DNA from 2 places in the Amycolatopsis sp. PS_44_ISF1 genome. Region 2 is predicted to be linked to the other one. Evidence: riboswitches for the same ligand, from Rfam matches in the RefSeq annotation. Region 2 holds a riboswitch; the other holds the start of a gene.

Region 1 (4,205 bases), 480 kb from region 2:
GTGAGTCCGCGCGCCTCGGCGATGGCGTGGGCGGCGCTCTCCCGCTCGGCGATGGGCACCTCGACCACCTCGGCGCCCCAGCCGAGGGTGGCTTCCACCTTGATCCGCGGGGTCACGTCCGGCACCACGATCACGGCCGGGATCCCGAAGGACTGCGCCGAGCAGGCCACCGCCTGCGCGTGGTTGCCGCTGGAGTAGGCGACGACGCCGCGCCGGCGCTCGGCCTCGTCCAGCGCGGCGATCGCGTTGTGCGCACCGCGGATCTTGAACGCGCCGACCGGCTGGAGGCTCTCGGGTTTCACCCACAGCTCACCGGAAACCCAGGACTGGCGGAGCAAGGGCGTGCGCACGGCGGTGCCGGCGACCCGCTGGGCCGCCGCTTCGATTTCGGGGATCGTCACGAGTTGCATGTGGTGATTATGTCAGGGGATGGTGAGCTTTAGACCGTCCACTATGGATAGTCAACGTGGCGTCGCTCACCTCTGGGCAACGAAGGGAGTGCTCCGGACGACTTACTCGTTGGAACCGGTAAGGAAAAATGGGCGGGACAAGCAGATCGGAATCATGAGCGAGGAGCAAGAGAAAACGTCCGGGACGGAGACGAAGAAGGGGCTGCGGCTGACGCCGGTGCTCGCCGCCGCGCTGGCCGCGGTGACGGCGGCCCTGCTCGGATCGACCCTCGGCGTGGCCGGGACCGTGGTCGGCGCCGGGGTGGCCAGCATCGTCACCACGGTCGGCAGCGAGCTGTACCTGCGCTCGCTGCAGCGCACGCGCGACGCCGCGCTGAAGGCGCGCTCCGTGCTGGCCACGGCCGGGCAGCGGCGCGCGACCGGCGTCGGCGGGCTGGAGCCGGTGGAAGACCCGGCCCAGCTGCCGACCCAGTACCTGTCGACCCGCGTTCCCGATCCGTCCGAGATGCCGACGGTGCGGCTCCCCAAGCCCTCCGGGCCGGAGGAGACCGAGCCGGAGGCGGGCGGCTCACTGGCCGAGCGGCTCCGGAAGCTGCGCTGGCCCCTGGTCATCGGCACCAGCGTGATCGCCACGGCCGTCGCGATCGTCTTCATGCTCAGCCTGGAGGGCGTCACGGGGGGCCGGGCCGGGGCGAACTTCTACCACGACCCGGGCACCAGCCAGCAGCAGAAGCAGGACGACCGCACCCCGGACACGACGCAGAACACCGCGCCGCCGCGTGAGACCTCGTCCGGCGAGCCGACGTCTTCAGCGGAGCCGACCTCTTCGTCCACGCCCACGAGCCGGCCGTCGTCGGACAGCGAACCGTCGACCAGTTCGACGCCGAGCACCGGCAGCTCCCAGTCGCCGACCCAACGGAGCCAGCCCACTTCGCCGGGCGGCCAGCCGACGAAGGCCAATCCCTGACGGTTTCGGCCCTGACGGTTCAGCCCAGGCGGCGCTTCAACGCCTGGGCGGCCGCCTTCGGGTCTTCGGCCCCGGTGATCGCGCGGACCACCACGATCCGCGTGGCGCCGGCGTCGAGGACCTCGGGCAGCCGGTCGGAGTCGATCCCGCCGATGGCGAACCACGGCCGCCGCGGCCCGTCCGCCGCGGTCGCGCGCACCAGGTCGAGGCCGGGGGCGAAGCGGCCGGGCTTGGTCGGCGTCGGCCAGCACGGACCGGTGCAGAAGTAGTCCACGCCGTCCTCGGCGGCGGCCGCGCGAGCCTGCTCGACCGAGTGCGTCGAGCGGCCGATGACCACCTCTTCGCCCAGGATCCGGCGCGCGAGCGGCACCGGGATGTCGTCCTGGCCCAGGTGGAACACGTCGGCCTCGACGGCCAGCGCGACGTCGGCGCGGTCGTTCACCGACAGCAGCGCGCCATGGCGCCGGCAGGCTTCGGCGAGCACTTCCAGCGCCGCGATCTCCTGCTTGGCTTCGAGCGGCGCGCCGTCCGTCTTGTCGCGAAGCTGGACGACGTCGACGCCGCCGGCGAGCGCGGCGTCGACGAACTCGGCCAGGTCGCCGCGGGACGAGCGGGCGTCGGTGCACAGGTACAGGCGGGCTTCGGCCAGACGGGCGCGGATCCGGTCTCCGGTCAGGGCGGGCATGGCGGCGACGTTACCCGCGCGCTACGGTGGAGCCGTCCGCACGGGAGCCCGGGCACGGGCTGAGAGGGAGCTGAGCGCTCCGACCGTGGAACCTGATCCGGGTCATGCCGGCGCAGGGAGCGTGATCCCTTGAGCGAGAACCTGACCGTCGTCGGCGGCGGCGTGATCGGGCTGTCCGCGGCCTGGCGGGCGGCCCGGCGCGGCCACCGGGTCACGGTCTTCGACCCCGAACCCGCGCGCGGCGGGGCGTCCTGGCTGGCCGGTGGCATGCTGGCGCCGGTGACCGAGGCGTGGCCCGGTGAAGAGCACGTGCTGAGCCTCGGCGAGCAGTCGTTGCGGCGCTGGCCCGAGTTCGCCCGCGAGCTGGCCGCCGAGGGCACCGATCCGGGCCTGGCCGCGCACGGGACGCTGGTGGTCGCGTTCGACCGCGCCGACGCCGGGCACCTGGACATCCTGGCCGGCTACCTGCGCTCGCTGGGCCGCGACGTCGAGCGGCTGACCGGGCGCGAGGCGCGGCGGCGGGCGCCGGGGATCGGCGCCGTCCGCGGCGGCCTGCACGTGCCGGGTGACCTGGCCGTGGACAACCGCGCCCTGCTCACCGCCCTGCTCGACGCGTGCGTCCGGCGGGGGGTGGAGTTCCGCCGGTCCCGCGTGGACCACCTCGACGGTCTCGGGCCCGTGGTGCTGGCCGCCGGGGCCTGGACCGGGCGGCTGCACCCGCGGCTGGCGGAGGCGGTCCGGCCGTTGAAGGGCGAGATCCTGCGGCTGCGCCCGCGCCGGGACTGCCTGCCGCCCCCGCCCTGCACCGTGCGCGCGGTGGTCGAGGGGCGGCCGATCTACCTGGTCCCGCGCGCCGACGGCGAACTGGTGCTGGGCGCGACGCAGTACGAAGCGGGCTTCGACCGGGCCGTGACCGCCCGTGGGGTCCGTGAGCTGCTGGAGGGCGCGGAACGGATCCTGCCCGGCATCACCGAGTACGAGCTGGTCGAGATCGCGGCCGGGCTGCGGGCCGGGAGCCACGACGCGCTGCCGTACGTCGGGGAGCTGTCCGACGGGGTCTTCGCCGCGACCGGGCACCACCGCAACGGGCTGTTGATGGCGCCGGTGACCGCGGACGCCGTGGTCGCGTGGCTGGACGGGCAGCCGCCGCCGGAGGCGATCCGAGTGGCCACCCCCGCCCGTTTGCCGGACAAGGAGCGAGTCTGATGGAGATCGAGGTCAACGGGAGCCGGTGCGAGTTCCCGGACGGCGCCACGGTGGCCGACGTGCTCGACGCGCGGGGGATCGCGCGCCCGGGCGTGGCCGTCGCGGTGAACGGCGAGGTCGTCCCGCGCGGGGCGTGGCCGGGCTCGGTGGTGCCGAAGGGCGCGAGCGTCGACGTGCTGACCGCGGTGCAGGGGGGATGAGCGTGGCGGACGGGGACCAGCTCGTCATCGGCGAGCACAAGCTCTCTTCCCGGCTGATCATCGGCACCGGGGGCGCGGCCAACCTCGCGGTGCTGGAGCGCGCGCTGCTCGCTTCCGGCACCGAGCTGACGACGGTCGCGATGCGCAAGGCGGACACCGGTGGCGGCTCCGGGGTGCTGGCCCTGCTCCGCCGCCTGGGCATCGGCCTGCTGCCGAACACCGCGGGCTGCCGGACGGCGGCGGAAGCGGTGCTGACCGCGCGGCTGGCGCGCGAGGCGCTGGAGACCGACCTGGTGAAACTGGAGGTGCACGCCGACGACCGCACCCTGCTGCCCGACCCGATCGAGACGTTGGACGCGGCGGAACAGCTGGTCGCGGACGGGTTCACGGTGCTCGTGTACACCAACGACGACCCGGTGCTCGCGCTGCGCCTGGAGGAGGCGGGCTGCGCTGCGGTGATGCCGCTGGGCGCCCCGATCGGCACGGCCCTGGGCATCCGGAACCCGCACAACATCGAGCTGATCGTCTCGCGCGCGTCGGTGCCGGTGGTGCTGGACGCGGGGATCGGGACGGCCTCCGACGCCGCGCTGGCCATGGAGCTGGGCTGTGACGCGGTGTTGCTGTCGACCGCGGTGACTCGCGCGACGGATCCGGAGCGGATGGCCGCGGCGATGCGCTCGGCCGTGGTGGCGGGGCGGCTGGCCCGGGAGGCGGGCCGGGTGCCGCAGCGGTTCTGG
Region 2 (4,205 bases):
GTACCGGACAGCGCGCGGTACCCGGCGAAGCTCCAGCCCTCCGCGCCGGAGACCGACTCGGCCAGCAGGGCGGCGATCGGGGTCATCAGCAGCGCCAGCACCACCGCCGCGGCACCGACCGTCCACCACTCGCCGCCGCGCGGCCGGCGGGCCGTGGCCAGCGCGGACCGCAGCCGGACGGCGTTCTCCCGCCGCTTCCGCGCCACCGCGCCGAGGACCAGCGCCGCCAGCACGGCCGCGAACTGGACCAGCGAGAGCGCCGCCGCGCCCGAGAGGTCGAGCAGGTCGACCGTGCGCAGGTAGATCTCGGTCTCGAGGGTGCGGTACCGGCCGCCGCCGAGGATCAGGACCACGCCGAAACTGGTGGCGCAGAACAGGAACACCACCGCGGCGGCCGACGCGACGGCCGGGCCGAGCGCGGGCAGCGTCACCGTGCGGAAAGCCCGCCACGGCGACGCGCCCAACGCCCGGGCCGCTTCCGTCGCCCGCGGGTCGAGGTGCGACCACAGCCCGGACACGGTCCGCGCGACCACGGCGACGTTGAAGAAGGCGTTGGCCAGTACCAGCGGCAGCACGCCACCGTCCGGCCAGATCGCGCGGAAGGCGAGGCCGACCACGACCGTCGGCAGCACGAAGGGCACCAGCACCAGCGTGCGCGCGAGCCCGACGCCGGGCAGCCGCACGCGGGCGAGCAGGTACGCCACCGGCAACCCGGCCAGCACCGCGACGACCGTCGACGCCGCCGCGCTGGCCAGGGTGAACCCGGCGAGCTGCCAGGTCCGCGCGTCACCGAGCACGGTGCCGACGCCGCCCGCGGAGAACCCGCGGCCGACGATCGCCACCACCGGCCAGGCGAAGAACACCACCAGGAACGCGACGGGCCCCAGCCCGAGCAGCACGAGCCCGGCGGTGCGGAACGTGCGCGCCGGGGTCAGGCCCCCATGAGCGAGCGCCATGCACCGATCCACTTCTCGCGGCCGGCCTGCACCTGCTCGGCGGGCAACGTGGCCGGCGTCGTCGGCAGCGGCGCCACCTGCGCCCAGCCCGCAGGCAGAGCGACCCCCTCACGCGCCGGGTAGACGTACATGTTGGCCGCCACCGTGGCCTGGAACTGCTGGGAGAGCAGGAAATCGACCACCTTCTGCGCTTGCGGGGCCTGCTTGCTGCCGCTCAGCACGCCCGCGTACTCGACCTGGCGGTAGCAGGTGTCGAGCAGCGCCTTGGTGCGCGCTTTGCCGTCGCCGCCCACCTCGGCGGCGGGCGAGGACGCGTACGAGACCACGATGGGCCGCGGGCCCTTGCCCGAGGAGCCGGAGAAGTCCTTGGTGTAGGCCTCTTCCCAGCCACTGTCGACCTTGAGGCCGTTGGCCTTCAGCTTCGTCCAGTACTCCGGCCAGCCCTGCTCGCCGAACTTCGCGACGGTGCCCAGCAGGAAGGCCAGCCCGGGCGACGCGGTGGCCGGGTCCTCGGCCACGGTCAGGTCCTTGTACTTCGGATCAGCCAGGTCTTCGTAGGTCTTCGGCTCAGGCAGACCCCGCCCGGCGAAGTAGCCGGAGTCGACGTTCACGCAGACGTCGCCGAGGTCCACGGCGGAAAGCCGGTGCTCGGGATCCACGGCGTAGCGCTGCGAACCGCGGTCGGCCTCCGGGCTGGTGTAGGTCTGGAAGACGCCCTCACCGAGCGCCCGCGAGGCGAACGTCGAATCGACGCCGTAGGCCACGTCGCCGATCGGGTTGGCCTTCGTGAGCACCAGCTTGTTGGTGAGCTCCCCGGCGTCGCCGTACTTGACGACCTTCAGCTTGAGGCCGGCCCGGCGCTGGAACGCGTCGAGCACGTCCTGCGGCGCGACGAACGAGTTGTGCGTGACGAGCGTGACCTCGGGGGTCGCCTGGGCGTCGCCGCCGGAGCCACTGGACAACGAGCAGGCACTCGCCAGCACGGCGACCGTGGCCACCACCGGCGCGGTGCGTGCGGTCCGCGGGTTCATCTGCCCTCCTGCACTGGCCGACGGCAGGAGAACGGGCCTCCCTGCGCCGGCATGATCCGGATCCAGGTGCGAACGGTCGCGGGTCTCGGGCCCCGCCTCTCAGCCCGGCGTACCGGACTCCCGTGGCAACCGTGCAGCGTAGCCGAGACAGGGCCACCATGGGTCGGATGGCAGAGATCTTGGACGGCCCGCGGGCCGACGCGGCCCTGACCGAACTGACGGACTGGCACCGCACGGACGTGACCATCGCCCGCACGGTGTCACTGGCCAGCTTCCCCGAAGCGATCGCCGTGGTGGACCGCGTCGCCGTGCTGGCCGAGGCCGCCGACCACCACCCGGACATCGACATCCGCTGGCGCACGCTCACCTTCCGGCTCAGCACCCACTCCGAAGGGGCCCTGACGACGAAGGACTTCGCACTGGCGCGCCAGATCGACGAGGTGATCGCAGCCCTCTGACCTGGTGTGATCTCCGATACGACGGCACCACGAACGGCTCCCCGGCGCGTCTCCCCCACGAAGCTTCACCGACGCAGGGAGGACAACGGGATGACTCAGGCAATCGTGGTGGGAGCCATCTCCTTCGGCCTGATGGTCACGGCCGCGGGCGGTGTGCTCTGGCACACCGTGCGTAACCGGCGTGATCTCGGCCACAGGCAGTAACACCGTTCATGATCGAGGCGCTAATCCAGCGGAACACGCCGGCCCTCGCCCCGCTAGGACACCTCATGAACAACGCGTCCGCCGCCCTCACCAGCACCCAGCGCGCGTGGGTGACCACGTTCGCCACGGCCGTCACCCTGCTCTCCGTCCTGGTGCTCGGCCTGCTCGGCTGAGCCTCACGCACCCCTGGCCGGTCCGGTCCCTGCCGGACCGGCCATAGCGCTCCGCTCGACCTGAGCGATGGCGCGGTCAGCAGGTCGCTCGTGCTCTTGAGCCTGCTCTTCGCCGAATTTCGGGGCCAGGTCGGCTACACGTTGAACCGGAACTCGACCACGTCGCCGTCCGCCATCAGGTAGTCCTTGCCTTCCATGCGCACCTTGCCCGCGGCCCGCGCGACGGACATCGAGCCCGCCTCCATCAGGTCCGCGTACGAAACGATCTCCGCCTTGATGAAGCCGCGCTCGAAGTCCGTGTGGATGACGCCGGCGGCCTGGGGGGCGGTGGCGCCCTGGGGAATCGTCCAGGCGCGGGATTCCTTCGGGCCGGCCGTGAGGTAGGTCTGCAGGCCCAGGGTGTGGAAGCCCGCGCGGGCGAGGGCGTGCAGGCCCGGCTCGAGCTGGCCCACGGACTCCAGCAGCTCGCGGACGGACTCCTCGTCGTCCAGCTCCAGCAGCTCCGCTTCGACCTTCGCATCGAGGAACACCGCGTCGGCCGGGGCGACGAGCTTGGTCAGCTCCTCGCGGCGGGCCTCGTCGGTCAGGATCGATTCGTCCGCGTTGAAGACGTACAGGAAGGGCTTGGTGGTCAGCAGGCTCAGCTCCCGCAGCGCCTCGAAGTCCACCTCCTTCTGCGCCTGGAACAGGGTGCGCCCGGCGTCGAGGAGCTCTTTCGCCTTCTGCGCGTTGTCCAGCGCCGCCTTGTTCTCCTTCTTCGTCCGGGCTTCCTTCTCCAGCCGCGGCAGCGCCTTGTCCAGGGTCTGCAGGTCGGCGAGGATCAGCTCGGTGTTGATCGTCTCGATGTCACTGGACGGGTCGATCCGGCCGTCCACGTGGATCACGTCCGGATCGTCGAACACCCGGATGACCTGGCAGATCGCGTTGGCCTCGCGGATGTTGGCCAGGAACTTGTTGCCCAGCCCGGCCCCCTCGGAGGCACCCTTCACGATGCCCGCGATGTCCACAAAGGACACCACGGCCGGCACCGTCTTCTCCGAGTCGTACAGCTTCGCCAGCTCGTCCAGCCGCGGGTCCGGCAGCGGCACCACGCCGACGTTGGGCTCGATCGTCGCGAACGGGTAGTTCGCCGCGAGCACGTCGTTGCGGGTCAGCGCGTTGAACAGGGTGGACTTGCCGACGTTGGGCAGGCCGACGATACCGAGGGTCAGACTCACGACCGGTAAGTCTACGGGTCCCGCCCCCGGCCGGGCCGACCCGGTGACGCGCGGTCGGGTTTCCCATCCGCCCGGCCCTCATCCGGCCGGCACCGTCGACCGCGTATCCACCACCGCCACCGGGCCTGAGGCGGAACGCTGCCACCACGCCGTCACCGCCCAAGGT

What was found. A riboswitch is a leader RNA that binds a small molecule or an ion and turns the genes downstream of it on or off. The one in region 2 is predicted to bind thiamine pyrophosphate.
Region 1: it holds a riboswitch for thiamine pyrophosphate, as region 2 does, so the genes downstream of both, thiO (glycine oxidase ThiO) here and NYF13_RS11375 (thiamine ABC transporter substrate-binding protein) in region 2, are expected to answer to the same signal.

What each region holds. Positions count from the first base shown of each region.
Region 1 covers NZ_JANUXO010000001.1:2,001,266-2,005,470, forward strand. The annotation lists gene NYF13_RS09120 (threonine/serine dehydratase) at 1-410, opposite strand, end outside; gene NYF13_RS09125 (hypothetical protein) at 565-1,377, shown strand; gene thiE (thiamine phosphate synthase) at 1,397-2,062, opposite strand; TPP riboswitch at 2,093-2,198, shown strand; gene thiO (glycine oxidase ThiO) at 2,192-3,268, shown strand; gene thiS (sulfur carrier protein ThiS) at 3,268-3,468, shown strand; gene NYF13_RS09145 (thiazole synthase) at 3,465-4,205, shown strand, end outside.
Region 2 covers NZ_JANUXO010000001.1:2,483,248-2,487,452, reverse strand. The annotation lists gene NYF13_RS11380 (iron ABC transporter permease) at 1-956, opposite strand, end outside; gene NYF13_RS11375 (thiamine ABC transporter substrate-binding protein) at 932-1,987, opposite strand; TPP riboswitch at 2,009-2,121, opposite strand; gene NYF13_RS11370 (4a-hydroxytetrahydrobiopterin dehydratase) at 2,155-2,445, shown strand; gene ychF (redox-regulated ATPase YchF) at 2,957-4,039, opposite strand.